Regions from separate parts of the Mesobacillus thioparans genome, predicted to be linked through region 1. Evidence: predicted binding sites of a transcription regulator. Region 1 holds the regulator's gene; each other region holds the start of a gene.

Region 1 (5,951 bases):
TCGATTTCGGTCCTGCCAATGAAGTCAAACAACGACTTCACTGTCAGGCCCTCCAGCGCTTGTCGGGCCTGACCAAGGCGCTTCCACTTTTCTATTCCACTACTGCAAGAATGTCGTTTTCACGTAGGATGAGGTACTCAGTTCCCTGGTACTTCACTTCTGTGCCTGCGTATTTTGAGAAGATAATGCGGTCTTCGACTGCAACTTCAAGTGCAACGCGCTCGCCGTTCTCAAGAACCCGGCCAGTTCCAACAGCTACGACTTTACCTTCTTGAGGTTTTTCTTTCGCTGAGTCGGGTAAAACGATACCGCTTGCAGTTTTTTCTTCAGACTCAACAAGCTCGATAATAATGCGATCTCCTAGTGGCTTAATCAAGTGAAACAACCTCCTCAAATTATATGTAGATTTTTTTATTAGCACTCGCCTCATCAGAGTGCTAACACAATTTATATAATAAAGAATCTGGATTTTTTTTGCAAGCGTGAAGCTAAAATTTTTCATGAAAATTCTAACTGATTCTGCTGCTGTCGAATGCTGGGGAAACCTCCCGGAGACAGCGTCATGAATTGATTTGATAGAGGACATGCTTCTTAAGCGGACTGCCCTGATCTACTTTCGGATGGAGAAACGTTTTAACAGGCTTCATACCGATTTTTCTCATTACACTGATTGAAGGACGATTGATCTCAGCAGTAAAACTGACGACCTCATTAAAGCCCAGTTGCTTGAATCCATATTCCAGACAGGCTCTGGCACCTTCTGTTGCATACCCTTGGCCCCAGGCCTCTTTCTTTAGCCTCCAGCCAATCTCTATACACGGGGTGAAATCACCTTCGAAAGTTGCCATGTGAAACCCGAGGAATCCGATAAATTCTTTCGTGGCCTTCACTTCAACTGCATATAACCCAAAGCCGTATTCATTGAACTCGGCTAGCATATCCTGATAAAACCTCTCCGTTTCTGAGGAAGATAAGACACGAGGGAAATACTTCATCACATCCGGGTCTGCATTCATTTTGCAAAAGTGCTCTAAATCTGCGGCAGACCAATCGCGCAAAAGCAGTCGTGACGTTTCCAAATAAACCATTTGAACCTCCGATCATTTTTAAAGAGAAAATTTCACCTTAACAAGTATCTGGTATTCAGGAAATACTAAACCCGGACAACCACATTTTCATCCTGACCCTACAATTTGAACTTTCAAATCATTTACTAGTAGAATATAGAGAGTGCCTAGATAAGCAAAGCTGTCCCCGTATTTTATTTTACAGGCCAGCATATTATTACGTAAAATTTCAGAACATACATTACTGCATTATTAAGGAGTTTTTTCGATTGAAAAAAGAATACTGGTACGTCCTTATTGCCTATATTGTCATGCAGCTTTCAAGCCTTGTGGGGGTTCCAATCATTGCTTTCATCGGTGCCGCGATGGGAAAAAGCCTTGATGAAATGCAAACCCTCGCGATTCCATACTGGCTCGTGATCAGTTTTTCACTGACTCTCCTGATCATCCTGATGATTTTAAGGAAAGAACGAAACATACATGCAGATTTGCGCGAAGCATCTTCGCCGGCAAGCTCGGCGGCCTGGGCTTTCGCCGGGGTCTTTCTGGCCCTGTTCGCCCAGTCGATTGCTGGCAGCATCGAAAGCATGCTTGGAATTGAAATGGGCTCGGAGAATACACAGGAAATCATCAAGCTGATCGAAAGGTTCCCGGTCGTCATCCTCGTCAGCTCGATCATCGGTCCGATCCTGGAGGAAATCGTCTTCCGGAAGATCATCTTCGGCAGCCTGCAAAAGAAAATGAATTTCTTCTTTGCAGCCTTGATCAGTTCCGTCATCTTTGCACTGGCCCATATGGAGCCAGAGCATGTGATCCTCTACTCGGCGATGGGCTTTACCTTTGCCTTCCTGTATGTAAAAACAAAGCGGATCATCGTGCCGATCATCGCCCATGTTACAATGAATACAATGGTTGTCCTGCTTCAATCCGTATTCAGAGAAGACATAGAGAGAATGATAAGAGAAGCAGAGAAAATTCAAAGCTTTATTGGGGGATTTTAAGTCATGAAGCAATCGCCTATGTTCTCAGGCATTGTCTACATCTTGTTAGGCATCTTATTCACCTATTTCGCCATCCAGAATGTCAACGACTCAGGCTGGGGATTTTTCAGTTATTTGCTCGTCCTGCTCGCCACCTTCGACTTCGGCTCCGGCATCAGGATGATCCTGTTTCATTTCAAACTTAAACAAATGCAGAAAAAATAGCTCCTTCAAATGAAGGAGCCATTTTTTATTCTTCTGAGTCACTGTCAGTCGGATAATGCTTCAAGAAATAAATCAATGATTGCAATTCCACTGCCAGATCAATATGATGGATCCTGATAGAAGGCGGCACATTCAGCCTCGCTGGCGTGAAGTTCAGGATGCCCTTCACATTCGCCTGTACTAGTCTGTCCGTGATCGGCTGTGCCACCGCTGATGGCACCGTCAGGATCGCCACCTGGATGCCTTCCTCGACAACAACCTTATCAAGGTCATCCATGTGATAGACAGGCACATCGCCAATCTGCGTCCCTACCTTATCCTGGTCGACATCGAAGGCAATTTCAATTTTCGTATTATTATTTTTGGAAAAATTATAATTCAAAAACGCCGTTCCCAAATTACCGACACCAATCAGCGCAACCTTTGTGAGTTCATCCTGGTCGAGCGTCTTTCGGAAAAAAGTCAGCAGGTAATTCACATTATAGCCGTAACCCTTTTTACCCAAAGCCCCGAAATAGGAAAAGTCCCTTCTAATCGTAGCAGAATCCACTTTTACCGCTTCACTCAGCTCCGCGGATGATACCCTTTGCTTGCCTGAAGAATGCAAGTTCAATAAAAATCGGTAATACAGCGGCAAACGTTTTGCGGTTGCCTGCGGAATCTTCATAGCATCATTCGTCATTCTCCATCCTCCACCCGTTCGTATTTCTATTTTAGCTTCTCATCTCTCTTAAAATCGCCGTTTTTCCCGCCAGTCTTTTCCACGAGATAGGTCTTGCCGATCACCATGCCTTTGTCGACGGCCTTGCACATATCATAGACAGTCAGCGCGCATGCTGACGCTGCTGTTAACGCTTCCATTTCTACCCCTGTATTTCCTTTTGTTTTAACAGCTGCTGCGATATTTAATATATAGTCATTACCATTTTGCTCCCAATCAAACGAAAGGTCAATGCCTGTTAATGGAATCGGGTGGCACATCGGGATGATCTCGGATGTCTTCTTGGCCGCCATGATGCCAGCAACCTGCGCGACTGCCAGTACATCGCCTTTTTTTATTTTATTTTCAGTAATCCTTACATATATATCTTGATTAACGGTAATGCTTGAATGGGCGACTGCCGTACGGACCGTCTCAGGTTTTTCACTGACATCGACCATCTTCGCTCTTCCCTCTTCATTAAAATGCGTAAATTCTGCCATATTCAAGCTCCTTTCAACCAAATAATACACTATTTTCACAAACTTGTGTGTGAACTTTGTTTCTATCTTCACATATAGAGGGGAAATTTTTCATAGCTTGCTCCCTATAGCAGGCCGCACATATTGCCGAGCCCATAGGATTGGGTTACACTATCCCTAAGGCATTAGAGGTGAAAAATAATGATTCTATTACAAGTCAATCAGCTATCAAAATATTTTGCTGCTGATCTTATTTTATCGAATATCAAGTTTGAAATACAGACCAATGACCGTGTTGCATTGGTCGGCCGGAACGGTGCGGGAAAATCAACCCTGCTGAAAATCATTGCCGGTTTTGAATCCCATGATGGCGGCGAGATTATCCGCCCGAAAGGAACGACAATCGGATACCTTGCCCAGAATACAGGGCTGGAATCCGAGAAAAGCATCTGGGATGAAATGCTGGCGGTCTTTGACCATCTGCACAGCATGGAAAAAGAACTGCGCCGGCTTGAGGAAAAAATGTCCGATCCCGGCATCCTGTCGAATGAGTCGGAATATGAAAGAGTTTTGAAGGATTATGACGTTTTGCAGGTCCAGTTCAAGGAAAAAGGCGGTTACCAGTACGAAGCTGACATCCGTTCGGTCCTTCACGGCTTGAACTTCCAGTCTTTTGATTATTCCACAAAAATCTCCACTTTAAGCGGAGGACAGAAAACAAGGCTTGCCCTCGCCAAGCTGTTATTGACACGTCCTGATATTCTGATTCTCGACGAACCGACGAACCATCTGGACATTGACACACTTTCCTGGCTTGAGCAGTATCTCCAGGGCTACGACGGTGCGATTCTGATTGTTTCCCACGACCGTTACTTCCTGGATAAAGTTGTGAACCAAGTATACGAAATCTCCCGTCACCAGCTGATGAAGTTCCCCGGCAATTACAGCTCGTATTTGGAACAGAAGGCCGCAAATTACGAGCGCGACCTGAAGCTATACGAAAAGCAGCAGGATGAGATCTCCAAGCTGCAGGACTTTATCCAGCGGAACCTTGCCAGGGCTTCGACAACGAAACGGGCCCAGAGCCGCCGGAAACAGCTCGAGAAGATCGACCGGATGGACAGGCCGATGGGAGACGAAAAGTCTGCTTCCTTCAGCTTCCAGATCGAACGCCAGAGCGGGAATGACGTCCTGAAGGTGAACACATTGGCCGTTGGCTATCAGAATGAGATCGTTTCAGAAGATATCACTTTTAACCTATCCCGCGGCGACAGCACGGCACTGGTCGGTCCGAATGGAGTCGGCAAGTCGACCTTATTGAAGACCATTGTCGAAAAATTGCCATCGATTGCCGGAAATATCCAGTACGGCTCCAATGTCACAATAGGCTATTACGATCAGGAACAGGCAGAGTTGAGCTCGAATAAAAGGGTTTTAAATGAACTCTGGGACGAGTACCCGTTGAAATCGGAAAAGGAAATCCGCACGGTACTGGGAAACTTCCTTTTTTCAGGCGATGATGTGTTGAAAACCGTCTCAACCCTTAGCGGCGGTGAAAAAGCACGGTTGGCTCTGGCCAAGCTGATGCTGCAAAGTTCCAATTTCCTTATTCTGGATGAACCAACGAACCATCTGGACCTGGACAGCAAGGAAGTGCTTGAGAATGCCTTGATTGATTATCCAGGCACCATCCTGTTCGTATCTCACGACCGTTATTTTATCAACAGGATCGCTACTAAGGTCCTTGAGCTCGACCGCGGCGGGGCAACAGAATTCCTTGGTGATTATGATTACTACGTCGAGAAGAAATTAGAGCAGGAAGAACTTGAGGCCCTTGCGAGACAGGCGGCCATAGCGGCTGGCACGATCACCGAACACGTCAAGCAGGACAAGACCTCCTATCAGCAGGATAAAGAAGCCAAGAAGCTTGAACGCCAGCGCAAACGGCGAATGGAAGAGGTCGAGGCGCTGATCGACAAGCTCGAGGCAGAAGTTGCAGAATACGAAGAATTGCTATGTGACCCCGAAGTATTCCAGAATCACGAAAAAGCAGGAGAAATCAATTCCAAAATCGAAAGCGCCAAAGAAAAACTCGACGAACTGATGGAAGAGTGGACAGAATTGGCATAAATATGAACTAAACGGGCATGAATATGCCCGTTTTTTTGTACTATCCACAGACATTTGTTGATTGTTTGGTTTATCCCGTAAAAAACGATGTGTATATTCTCAATACCAGGACAAATTCATACCGCTTATCCTCAAACTAGGACTATTAAAACAAAGAATTCCGCCTCTTATCCACCAAAAAAAGTCCCGATTAAAACCCGGGACTTTTTGTTCACATAGTTATTCACATAGTAAAGACTGATTTATAGGTTATCCATAGACTTTTCCACATTATCCACAAAACAAGCTTCTTTTATCCACATTATACACAATCACAAGCTGTTTTTGTTTACATATCCACAGAAGAGTCTGACAAAAATAATTTTTA
Region 2 (5,951 bases), on a different contig from region 1:
TTCTATATCACCTAAAGAAAGCCGCCAGGATCCTGGCGGCTTTCCTTTCATTTACAGGATGGCGAAAAGCATGATGATGAAAAACAATGCTGCGTTCACGATTTCATAGATTCCCACCTGCATGACACTAAGCGGCCTGCCGTAAAATCCGACGGCTCTGATCAGGCTTGGCACTGCCGCAACGGCGACAATCGCTTCTCCGGCTGCCAGCCACAAAACCGGGACCAGCAAATGATAGGTCCAGGAAATCCATTTGAATTGATGGTTCTTCTTTTCGCGAATCATCGTTTTCACATAGAATGTGCTTCCTGTGAAAAATAGAATACATGATGCAAAAACGAGAACACTCTGCTGATTGATTTCTGCACCAGGCAGATAACTGCTAGCAAGACCAGCGATGGAAAAAACAATGGTTGCACTAAGATCATTCATCAGTGCCCTGTCTTTATTTTTAGCCGAGAAATAGGCATTAAGGATGAAGAATGGAATCATCGCAAATCCGAAGAACATGATCGATGGAGTCGTGAATAACGGGACCATTAAAAACACTAATGATGGGACTATATAGATCAGCGCCCATTTACGATAAAACGGGATTTTCTTTTTCTTGAACATCAACAGAAGCGGATATGTTCCCAAATATAGTAATAGCCACCCAATGAAGAACGGGATATGCTGCCAGACGATCTCACTTGCCGCTGTTCCAAGCCAGAAAGGGATAATCAACATCGCCCAGGCTCCATGCTGTTTTGGCATAAATAAATTCATGAATGAACACTCCCTTTTGGTTCCTGCCTTAACTATAAAACAGCCGGAAGATTCCATAAGTGAAACACATCACATTTTGGAGGCTCTGTATTCAACTGACACCGAACTGTCAAAAAGGAAGCCAGAAATTAAATAAGCTGCATGCCATCAGGTGAATTTGAAAACCAATGGCGTGCAGCTCAAGAGTTCATCCTCTTTTTTCATATTGAAGCTTCAGATAGATTTTCTTCAAATATTGATGTGGCTTAAAAAGGTAGTAAATTTCCTTTGTAAATGCCAGACTTAACAGGAATAAGAACACAACGACAAAATGGATCTTTGAAAGAACGGAAATTTCCAGGATCAAGCTTATATCTGGCTCCAGCTGTGCAAGACTGATCAGCCATCTCAACAGAAGGACTAGTTCATCTGCCATGCTGCTCGAAAGCACGATCGCAAGACCGGTCGCTGTACTCGCGGCCATCATGACTTTTACCACCAACAGAAGGAACTTTCCTGCTGTTGAGCGTGACTCCTCACCCCTTGACGCATCATAACGCCAGACTATGCCCATTCCAACTATAGCAACTACCGTATAAGGGTAGACAATCCATAAAAACATCTGATGCATTTCCACCGCTCTCACCTCACACAAATTACACAAACTTCGAACCTCATTAACATTCTAACTGCGCAAGTGTGAAGTGACAGTGATAAAAGTCGCCCATCCTAACAAATTTGACATAAAAACAGGCGGAAAGAATTACTTTCCACCTAAACTTGCTTGAAGATATAATCAAGAACCCAATTAACTCCTCTGTCATCGTCGATTTGAAAAACAGGATAGGAAAGTTCTTTCGCCAGATCTGCCAGTTTCTGGTCACGATAAAAGACTAGCTTGATATTGTCAAGAACGTCCAATAACTCTAAATCTTCTTCGTCCCTCAGGATGACTGCTTTGGGATAGCCCTCTCTTTTGTAACCTTCTATCAGGATGACATCTGTCTTGAAGCAGGATAAAAGCTCTATTTCTTCAGCCAGCGACCATTTTCCGTTTTCGGCATGAAGAACGAGCCTGCCTCCCCCCTCCACAAGGGAGACGGCGGCGCCAGCGCTCATATGCCGGCCGGAATCCTTTTCCTCGACAATATCCGGCTTTCCTCCATGTCCATGATGCTTGACCGTTGCAACCTTAAGGCCTGCTCCAGATAGTTGCTGAATCAAACTGAGGCTGAGTGTCGTCTTCCCGCTGTTCTGGTATCCCGCCACCTGGAATAGAACTGGTTTTACCAAGGCCAGTCACTGCCAACATGATCCTCGAGCATCAGGACCTCAACCTCAGTTCCTTCTTCGAAACCTCTTGTCCCGCCCGGGAGAATCATGAGTGAATTAGCGCCCGCCAAGCTCATGATGATATTCGACTTATCCAGACCACTCGGTGTTACTGCCAGCTTCCCGTTTTCGATTGTCAGGGCACTCCTGACAAATCTTGTGAATGGATTTGCTTTAGGGAAATTCGCATCCAGAATCGCCATTTCTTTCCTGAGGTGTGGTTTATCGGTGAACAGCATCGTCCTGATGATCGGCCGTGCGAACAATTCGAATCCCACGTAGCAGGCAGATGGATTTCCAGAAAGGCCAAACAGCAGCTTGCCATCAAGCTGGGCCACAGTCGTCACGCTTCCCGGACGCATCGCAACTTTATTGAACAATACTTCCGCTCCAAGCTTTGCATAAATTTCCGGCAAATAATCGTAATCCCCTACCGAAACTCCTCCTGTCGTAATGAACAGGTCCACTTCCTCCACCGCTTTGCTCACAGCATCAAAACAAGTGTCAAAGTCATCAGGCAGCTGACCGAAATATTTAACTTCAGCTCCCGCCCGAAGGATTTGCGCAGAGATCATATAGGAATTGCTGTTGCGGATTTTTCCCGGTTCAAGCGGCTCATGGACATCAAGCAGCTCAGTTCCGGTGGCATAAAGACCGATCACCGGTTTTTTCGCAACAGGGACCTGGGCATAGCCAAAAGTCGCCAGCATCGCCTGGATTCCAGGATTGATGAACGTGCCTTTTTGTACAAGCACCTCCCCTTCCTTTGCATCCTCGCCGCGATAGGAAACATTGTCTCCTTTGTTATGCTTGCGTTTCGTCTCCATATACTTCTTACCATCACGCTCGATTTCCTTTGCAAGCTCAAGCATGACCACGGCATCGCCGCCGACTGGCATCTGGGCACCAGTCATGATCCTGACAGCCTGGAAAGGACCCAGTTCCTTATCCGTAAGCATCCCTGCCCCAATATGGTCCACAACTTCAAATTCCACGGACTGGTTTTGTGAAGCATCCGCTGAATCGACTGACCTGATTGCATAGCCATCGTAAGGCGCCCTGTCAAAATGCGGAACATCGCTGGTCGCTTTCAGGTCCTCTGATAAATAGCGTCCGAAACTTTCATTTATTGAAACATATTCAGTGGAGCCATTCTTCTTGTGCTCCATTACTTTCTTGACTGCCTCTCCGATCGGGATAGGGTTCCTTTTTTCTAACATATAATCAGCTCCTATTGCAGGCTTAACTTGTTTGATTACCCTTTTCATTATAAGAGTAATGTAAAATTGAATACATAACAAACCTCACAGTATTCTCTCATAAAAACTATTAAAAATATGTAGATTTTTTGTGAAGTGTGATACACATCACCAAGTAGTAACTACATTTCCTTTATGCTGAGTATGTAAACAGTATAAATTTTATAATGGAGGTTCTTAAAAATGAACATGCCTTTTGATCAACATTCACTAGTTAAAGATATTGTCAATATATTTCCTCAATCCAGTGATTTATTCAAGAAAAACAGACTCGACTTTTGCTGTGGCGGCAACCGTCCGCTATCAGAAGCAGCGATGGAACAGAACCTTGATGTTCCTGAGTTGATGATCCAGCTTGAGGAGCTATACAGAAAGCATAATGGCACAGCCGAAAACATGGAGGTATGGACCGAAACAGACTCAGAAGAATTGATCGAGCATATCAAGAATAAATACCACCGTGAGCTTGAGGAAGAACTGAAAATGCTAAGCCCATATGTAACCAAAGTAGCGAAGGTCCATGGTGAACGCCACCAGGAATTAGGGAAGGTATATGAACTCTTTTATGCTTTAAAGACGGAGCTTTTGGAGCATACCGCAAAAGAAGAAGCCACAGTATTCCCGCTGCTTTTGGAACTTGAGAGTGCTGACGATGAAAAGCGTGCTGGAATCATTTCCGAAATCAAGGAATTGGAAAAAGAACATGATCACGCAGGCTCAATCCTGAAACAATTGCGCGAAATCACGGAAGATTTCAATCCGCCAATCGATGCATGCGGAACATACCGTTTAGTCTACAAGCGACTTGAAGCATTGGAATCACACACATTCATGCATGTACATCTTGAGAATAATATTCTATTCCCGAGGTTCATTGCCTAGGAAAAAGTACAAAAAAATGGCCCCATCATCACGATGGGGCCATTTTTCTGATTCGCCTATAGTGCACCTGAAAACAGACGGGCAAAAGATTCTTTCGTTCTTTCCCAAAGTCCTCGTTTATGGTATTGGACTGCGCTGATTTTCTCTGAATCCTCAATGTCCGCTTCATAATGCGCCACGAGATCCCTTATGGAACTTGTACCAAGCAGGAAGACATTCACCTCAAAGTTCAGATGGAAGCTTCTCATGTCCATATTAGCCGTTCCGATTGATGCAATATTCCCGTCGACAATGATGACCTTCTGGTGCAAAAACCCTTTTTTATAAGAGTAAATTTCCGCTCCATTCCGCAGAAGTTCCGAAAAATAGGAACGGCTCGCGTATTGGGTCAGATAACTATCATTTATTTCCGGCACCATGATCTTTACTTCTATTCCTTTGGCCGCGGCAACCCTCAATGCCGTCCGGATCGCTTCGTCAGGAACGAAATAAGGAGTGGCAATCCAGATTGACTTCGTTGCACAGGACATCATTGTATAGTAAAAATCACTCATGATCCCCTGCTGCATGTCCGGCCCGCTTGGCACTACCTGGATCGCCCCATCCAGTTCATCGCTTTCATGCAGCTTTTTCTCGGCCACATGGTTCTCAAGGACCCTTTCACCGCTGACATATTCCCAATCCAGCAGGAAGACATTGTGAAGAGTATAGACAGCTTCTCCTGTAAGCATCATATGGGTATCGCGCCAGAAACCCATCTTTTCATCTTCGCCGAGATATTCCACACCCACATTCAATCCGCCGACAAATCCGATTTCCCCATCAATGATGACAATTTTCCGGTGGTTCCGGAAATTGAATTTTTGATTGAAGAACCCGTATTTAAGCGGTGAAAACGGCGCTGCCTTGACGCCTGCATCCTGCATTTCCTTTAGGTCAGTCGCGGCAATCTTCATGCTGCCGGCAGCATCGAACATGAATAAAACCTCAACACCATGCCTTGCTTTTTCTTTCAGGATGTCGATGATTTCCCTACCAAGCCGGTCAGACCTGAAAATATAGTATTCCATATGGATGAATTTTTCCGCTTCCCGCAATTTCTTTTTCAATTCCGAAAAAGTCTCATCGCCATTCTTGAGGATTTTTGCTTTAGAAGCGGTCGTAATCGGACTTAATGCCGAATTCTTTGCATACTTGGCAAAGCAAAGCTGATTTTCGTTCAAGAAGGAGAGATCCCTCGCCTCTTCATTCCTCATCAGCTTTTCCCATTGGTCGCGATCCCTGGTCCGCTTGCTTTTATACAGATACCCTTTTAAATACAGCTGCCCTGAGAATAAGTAAAAGAAATACCCGGCAACAGGGAATAAAAGCATGACGTACATCCACATCAGTGTGTGCTGTGCCGAACGGTTCTCCAGCATCAATGAATAGATGCTGACAAACAGGATCAGGGAGTAAACTGCGATTGCCGCAATTTTAATTGCCTGGCCGTAGCCAGTGAAAAAGATAATATAAAGACACGCCATTAAAATAAATACAAATATAAATTCAATTCTTCTTTTTAGCATCCGGCATCTCCAACTAATTTTATCGTAGTTCATGTATACCCATAAACCTTTTGGTTGGAAACATAGTATACCCAAAATACAGGGGCAGCTGATGATCCAGCCATGATAAAAAGCTAGAGAAACAGAAAAAGACCCCCGAAGGAGTCTTTAGCCGCCGATATAG
Region 3 (5,951 bases), on a different contig from region 1:
AGCTTTTATTTTTTATCCATGGCAGTCAAGACCTTGCCGATAGGAACAGCTTATGCCATCTGGACAGGAATTGGCGCAGCAGGTGCCGTCATCCTGGGAATCATTTTGTTTGGGGAACCACGAAACTTTTTAAGGCTGATGTTTGTCGCCTTCATTTTAATCGGGATCATTGGCCTGAAGGCAACATCCGGGAGCAATTGATCATGCAAAAAGCAGGCTGGCATTTCATGCAGTCTGTTTTTTTTGAATGTGTATTTGCAAATTTCACCAATTTATATTATGATGCCGATAGGTACCTTTTATTACTAGGTAGGTGATAGGATGTTTAATCGTGAACTTTTAAAAGGGAGCACATCCCTGGTGCTGCTTCAGCTGCTTAATGAACGGGATATGTATGGTTATGAGCTCGTGAAAGAATTGGATAAGAGGAGTGACCATAGTCTGCAGGTAAAAGAGGGGACTCTTTATCCAGCACTGCATAAACTTGAAAAGCAGGAGTACATTGAATTCTATTGGCAGGAGCAGGAAAAAGGTCCGGCAAGGAAGTATTACCGCATTACGAATGAGGGCAGAGCAGTCCTTATAGAGAAAACGGAAGAGTGGCAGCATTTCGTCAATGTCATGAACAAAGTGATCAGGAGAACAAAAAATGATCCAGTTAAAGACTGAATTCCTCGCAGAGCTTGACAGGCACTTAGGGAAGCATGCAGACAAAGACCAAATTTTAACGGAATACGATATCCATATCACAGAGATGCTGGAGGACTTAAGTGACACTCAAAGGGGAGGGGAAGAAGTAATCTCGGAACTTTATTCAAGACTGGGAACTCCTCAAGAAATTGCAGCAAGCTGGCGTGAAGAATTAGCGATGACACCAATGAAAACTCAATGGGTTTTCATTAGTGCTAATCTGCTTTTCTTTGTTGGAGGCATCATACTGACCCTGGTACATAATCTTTTCGAGTTCTCTTTCATTGACATGGCATGGCAAAACCTAACTTCTATACCTGCCGTGATCATCTTTCTATATCTCTTCTTTTGGGCGCTGCTTGGGTATGAGATTGGCAAAGGATTTGGCCATAAGGGGAGAAGATTGATGAAAAAAACGTTTATCCTGTCTATCCTGCCGAATCTAATTCTTATGAACCTGACATTGCTTAAGCTGATACCGCATGATTGGTTCCAGCCGCTGCTGAGCCCGGCATTCATTGTTATTTGTATTCTTTTTACAGCGTTATTGTATCCGGTTTGTTGGATTGGATATAGATGGGGGAAAAAGGCTTCCATCTAATTTTTTTGATTCACTACATAGTATTTCTATGTATATAGAATTATAAGGTTGTATTTTTTTGATTACATACCTAGTTATTCTAGGCGAAAGGAAGAATAAAATGGAATTGAATTTTAAAAAAGGAGACTGGATTTTTTTTCTGGTCTGTCTTGCTCTGGGAATCCTGGCTGAAAGGTCTTTCCTGCATGGAAACATTGGCTTGTCCTATCCAGTGTTCATCACGGTTTTTTATGGAGTGTTTTTCTGGAGGTATCGTTCATTTACCTTTACAAATAAAAAACTTGGCCTTTTAATGATTGTTTCAATTTGGATGCTGTCCTCGAGCTTTTTCCTGCATTCGAATATGATTTTATATATCTTGAACTTTCTTGTGATTCCAGTTATGGTCATCATTCAATTGGTGCTTGTAACTTATCCGGTTCAGAATCAGTGGCACAGGTGGCCATTCGTCCAGAAGCTCTTTTTGACAGTCGGTGCAGCCATAGCCTATGTCTACAGGTTCTTAATGCATGTCGCTAAATTTTCTGTCAGAGGGCTTGAAGAAAAAAAGAGTGCAACGCTGCGAAAAGTATTGATTGGTGTGGGTATTTCATTACCGCTATTGTTTGTGATCGTCAACCTGCTAGTCTCTGCTGACCAGCAATTCGGAAACCTTCTAGGAGCTTTCCCTCGATGGCTTTTGGGATTGAAGATAGAAGAGGAAGTGGCGCGGACGGTTGCAGTCATCATTTATACATTGGCGATCTTTGGCCTGCTACAGGTGCTTAGGATTAAACAGCCGGTGCCTGCCGATGACCCGAAGCCAACTGGAAAAGTAGCATGGGATAGCGTGATCAGCTTGACAGTGCTCACTTTATTGAATATTGTTTACCTCCTATTTGTAGCAGTACAATTTCAATACTTTTTCGGTGAGACATTAAAGGCCGGATATACGTATGCTGAATTTGCCCGAAGAGGATTCTTTGAACTTCTTTTTGTAACGATGCTGAATTTATTGATCATTACTACGATTGTTTCTTATGTCGAAAAATCGTCTAAATTTATTACCCTGTTCATTCGCTCTCTTCTTTCCCTGCTCGTTACTTTCAGCGGAGTGATGCTGTATTCAGCATTTTTACGCCTGCTTATGTATGAAGAGGCGTATGGATTTACCTTTGCCAGGGTACTCGCCCATTCCTTCATGGTGTTCCTGCTCGTGGTTTTATGTTACTCCTTAATGAGGATTTGGATGGAAAGACTCTCGCTTGTTCGCTTTTACATCATAGCCGCAATCATTTTTTATACAGTAATCAACACAATCCAGCTTGACCAATATATTGTTGATCGCAATCTTGAGCGATACTCAGAAACTGGTAAGATCGACATTTATTATTTGAATTCGTTGTCTTATGAAGGCGTAGAGGGTCTTGTGGAGCTTTATAAGCTTAATCCGGGCCATCCAGGTCTTTCAGACTTGCTGCTGCAAAGGAAGCAAGAATTCCTGGATTCAGAAGAAAGTTGGAATTCAATCAATATCTCCAGGAGAAGCGCTGAAAAAGCAATCAAGGACCTGGAGATACAGTGATCTTGAAATGTGGCTAAAATCAAAACAAATGCCTGCTTTGTTACCAGTTTTGTAACATATCGATGTGACTAATGATGATAAAATAATCTTAAGCCAAATAAAGGGGAGCCATGTAAAGTGGAAGGATTATCTGAAGTCATTAACCTGATTAAAGGTATTGAGAGTTCAATTGACTCATTGCATAAAAGAGCTGAAAGCATGGAGAAAAGGCTCGAACGTCTAGAGAAAGTCGATAGTATTGAGCATCGTGTAACATCAAACCAGATCGATATAACAGATATAAAAGACGCTCTTGAAAGAATGGAAGAAATGCAAAGCGCCAAGATTGAAAATATGTTAAAAGAATTGCTGAGCAAGGCAGAAATCAAAAACAACTCAGAATTCACCACAATCCATAAACGCCTCGATTCACATCTGTTGAAGTTGGGAAGGGTCGAGGAAGAAATCCTGATGGTCCAGCAGGAAAAATAGATCTTGTAGAGATTGCCGATGGCAGTCTCTTTTTAATTTATATAGACCTCCACAAAACTTTCATAAATGTTCAAACCCTTGCCACGCGTGGGGTAAGTAGGAATTCCATACTTTTAAATGTTCAGTTGTTCACAAAAAATTTGCCTTTGCTGGTCTTGGACGAAGGATGCCGGAGTTATGATTAAGGTGTAATCAAACATGGTCTGTTACTTAATAGAGTCTATTTTTCGAGGTGAGTGCTTTGAAATACGATTTAGTCCTTCTCCATGCACCGAGTGTATATGATTTCCGGGAAAATGCATTGCTGGCTGGCCCAATCAGCGATGTCGTCCCATCATCTCCAGTATTTGAAATGTATCCGATTGGGCTGACAAGTATTGCCGAATATTTGGAGCGGCAGGGACTGCGTGTGAAAATCATCAATATCGCAAATCGGATGCTGATGGATGAAAGCTTCGATGTGGAAAAGAAGCTGAAAAAAATCAAGACACGTGCCTTTGGGATTGACCTGCACTGGCTGCCACATGCACATGGCAGCATCGAGCTTGCCAAGATTGTCAAAAATCTTCACCCTCAGACCCCCATCGTTTTTGGCGGACTTTCTGCAACCTATTACCATAAGGAATTAATAGAATATCCATTCATTGATTTTGTCATGAGAGGCGATTCTACGGAAAAATTGATGCTGCTGTTGATTAAGTATTTGAAATACGGCACCCATCAGCTTGGCGGGATTCCCAACTTGACATGGAAGGATGGCGATACTCCGGTTTACAATCCACTGAGCCATGTTCCGGACAGTCTGGATGAATTTGATATACCCGGTTACCGGTATACAATCAAATCTGTGTTCAAGTATAAAAACTTCCTGGATCCGCTGCCGTACAATGGCTGGCTCCAATATCCAAACACAGCGATCCTCACAGCAAAGGGATGTACCCAGGGGTGCCTGATTTGCGGAGGCTCCAAGCAATCCTATAAGGATAATTGCAACCGGAAAGTGCTCGCCAAACGTTCCCCGGAGAAATTGATTGAGGATATTTTGTTCATTCAGCGCTTCAGCAGGGCGCCGATCTTCATCCTTCATGATATCCGCCAGGCAGGCAAAGAGTATGTCGATGAATTTTTTGAGCGCCTCAGTGAAATCAACCTTAAAAACGAACTGGTTTTTGAACTGTTCCAGTATGCCAATGAAGCGTTTTTTGAAAAAATCGAGAAGGCAGTGTCGAAGTACAGCATCGAATTGACCCTCGAAACTCATGATGAAAAGATCCGCCGTTTTAATGGGAAATTCAACTGCACGAATGCAAAAGTAATCGAAACGCTTCAGGCTGCATTGAAGCATAGCTGCAAAAAGATTGATATATTCTTCATGGTTGGCATTCCCCATCAGGATTACCAGAGTGCACTTGATAATGTTGATTTTTGCGAGGAAATCCAGAATGCCTGCGGCGATAAACGCTTATCATACTTTGTCGCCCCACTAGCGCCGTTCCTTGATCCGGCAAGCCCGGCTTTTGAAAACCCTGAGAAATACGGCTATAAGAAATTCTGCCACACCATCGAAGACCATAGGAAAGCAATCACCCAGCCTTCGTGGAAATACATGCTAAGCTTTGAAACTGATTATATGACCAGGGATGAAATAGTCCAGTCAACCTATGAATCTGCAAAAAAACTGAATGCATTCAAATTGAAACATGGCCTAGTCGACAAGAAGACGCATGATGAGGTCAATGAGAAAATAGCCAGGTCACTGGAGTATATCGAAAAAATCGATCAAATCGTTTCGCTGCCCGAAGCAGAAAAAAATCGCCAGCTTGCCCTGCTCAGCAAAGAAATGGAGGAGGTCAACAAGTACAGTATCTGCGGAAAGCATGAACTGAAATGGGAAGTCAAAAAGCACTATGCAAATATCTTCTCACTGACTGCAATCGGGCTTGAACTATTGGCAGAGGACATTGTAATCAATGTAAGGCAGCGATTCAACGCTTATAATAAACGAATCGCAGAAGCCTCAAAAAGCAGAACATGAACCACCTTTTAAAGCCGTCAGCTCATCCTGACGGCTTTTTATCTTCCCTGAAAAAAGGGAGTTCCGAACGATATCCTCAATCGGACGTGCATGAAAAATGTTTAAAATAGCTCCAAATGTGAAACATGTAAAAGAAATATCAACAGAAAGTGACTTTCGGATGGAGGATGTCATCAATGATAGAATTTTTAAAAAGAGGAAACAAGTCATCCGGAATTGCTGCGCTAGGGAATACGTTCCTTGCCATCATTAAAGGAGTTGCAGCGGTGATCAGCGGCAGTGGGACAATGATGGCGACGACTTTGCACTCGGTTGCGGATGCATTGAATCAATTATTCGTTTTCATCGGCAGTTCCATTTCAGAGAAGGAAGCAACCAGAAAATTTCCGACCGGATTTGGCAGGGTAGTGAATTTATTTGTCCTCATTGCCGTCATCATTATCTCAATCATGGCGTATGAAACGGTCATAAAAGGCTGGGAACTGATCCAGCACCCAAAAGCCTCTTCGAATATGTGGCTGAATATCCTGATCATGACAGTTTCTTTACTAGTAGATGGCAGCATACTGGTTAAGGCAATGAAGGAAATC

The links. The regulator Rex, encoded in region 1, represses fermentation and respiration genes when NADH is low (regulators of the CRP and FNR family bind a similar motif). The targets are predictions, from matches to a motif close to TTGTGAAATATTTCACAA.
Region 2: a site for Rex is predicted at 3,435-3,452, ahead of ric (iron-sulfur cluster repair di-iron protein). Genes of this name have one in related genera too.
Region 3: a site for Rex is predicted at 3,444-3,461, ahead of ACNAZ4_RS04080 (TIGR04190 family B12-binding domain/radical SAM domain protein). Genes of this name have one in related genera too.

What each region holds. Positions count from the first base shown of each region.
Region 1 is NZ_CBCSFH010000024.1:3,294-9,244, reverse strand. It holds gene ACNAZ4_RS23175 (hypothetical protein) at 1-41, opposite strand, end outside; gene groES (co-chaperone GroES) at 92-376, opposite strand; gene ACNAZ4_RS23165 (GNAT family N-acetyltransferase) at 561-1,088, opposite strand; gene ACNAZ4_RS23160 (CPBP family intramembrane glutamic endopeptidase) at 1,337-2,068, shown strand; gene ACNAZ4_RS23155 (YdiK family protein) at 2,072-2,272, shown strand; gene ACNAZ4_RS23150 (redox-sensing transcriptional repressor Rex) at 2,298-2,954, opposite strand; gene moaC (cyclic pyranopterin monophosphate synthase MoaC) at 2,981-3,475, opposite strand; gene ACNAZ4_RS23140 (ABC-F family ATP-binding cassette domain-containing protein) at 3,656-5,584, shown strand; gene tsaD (tRNA (adenosine(37)-N6)-threonylcarbamoyltransferase complex transferase subunit TsaD) at 5,949-5,951, opposite strand, start outside.
Region 2 is NZ_CBCSFH010000001.1:648,356-654,306, forward strand. It holds gene ACNAZ4_RS03320 (YwiC-like family protein) at 52-768, opposite strand; gene ACNAZ4_RS03325 (respiratory nitrate reductase subunit gamma) at 956-1,378, opposite strand; gene mobB (molybdopterin-guanine dinucleotide biosynthesis protein B) at 1,522-2,040, opposite strand; gene ACNAZ4_RS03335 (molybdopterin molybdotransferase MoeA) at 2,034-3,299, opposite strand; gene ric (iron-sulfur cluster repair di-iron protein) at 3,522-4,220, shown strand; gene cls (cardiolipin synthase) at 4,277-5,788, opposite strand; gene moaA (GTP 3',8-cyclase MoaA) at 5,936-5,951, opposite strand, start outside.
Region 3 is NZ_CBCSFH010000001.1:807,928-813,878, reverse strand. It holds gene sugE (quaternary ammonium compound efflux SMR transporter SugE) at 1-201, shown strand, start outside; gene ACNAZ4_RS04100 (PadR family transcriptional regulator) at 322-669, shown strand; gene ACNAZ4_RS04095 (HAAS signaling domain-containing protein) at 650-1,291, shown strand; gene ACNAZ4_RS04090 (DUF4153 domain-containing protein) at 1,392-2,855, shown strand; gene ACNAZ4_RS04085 (hypothetical protein) at 2,973-3,326, shown strand; gene ACNAZ4_RS04080 (TIGR04190 family B12-binding domain/radical SAM domain protein) at 3,568-5,361, shown strand; gene ACNAZ4_RS04075 (cation diffusion facilitator family transporter) at 5,529-5,951, shown strand, end outside.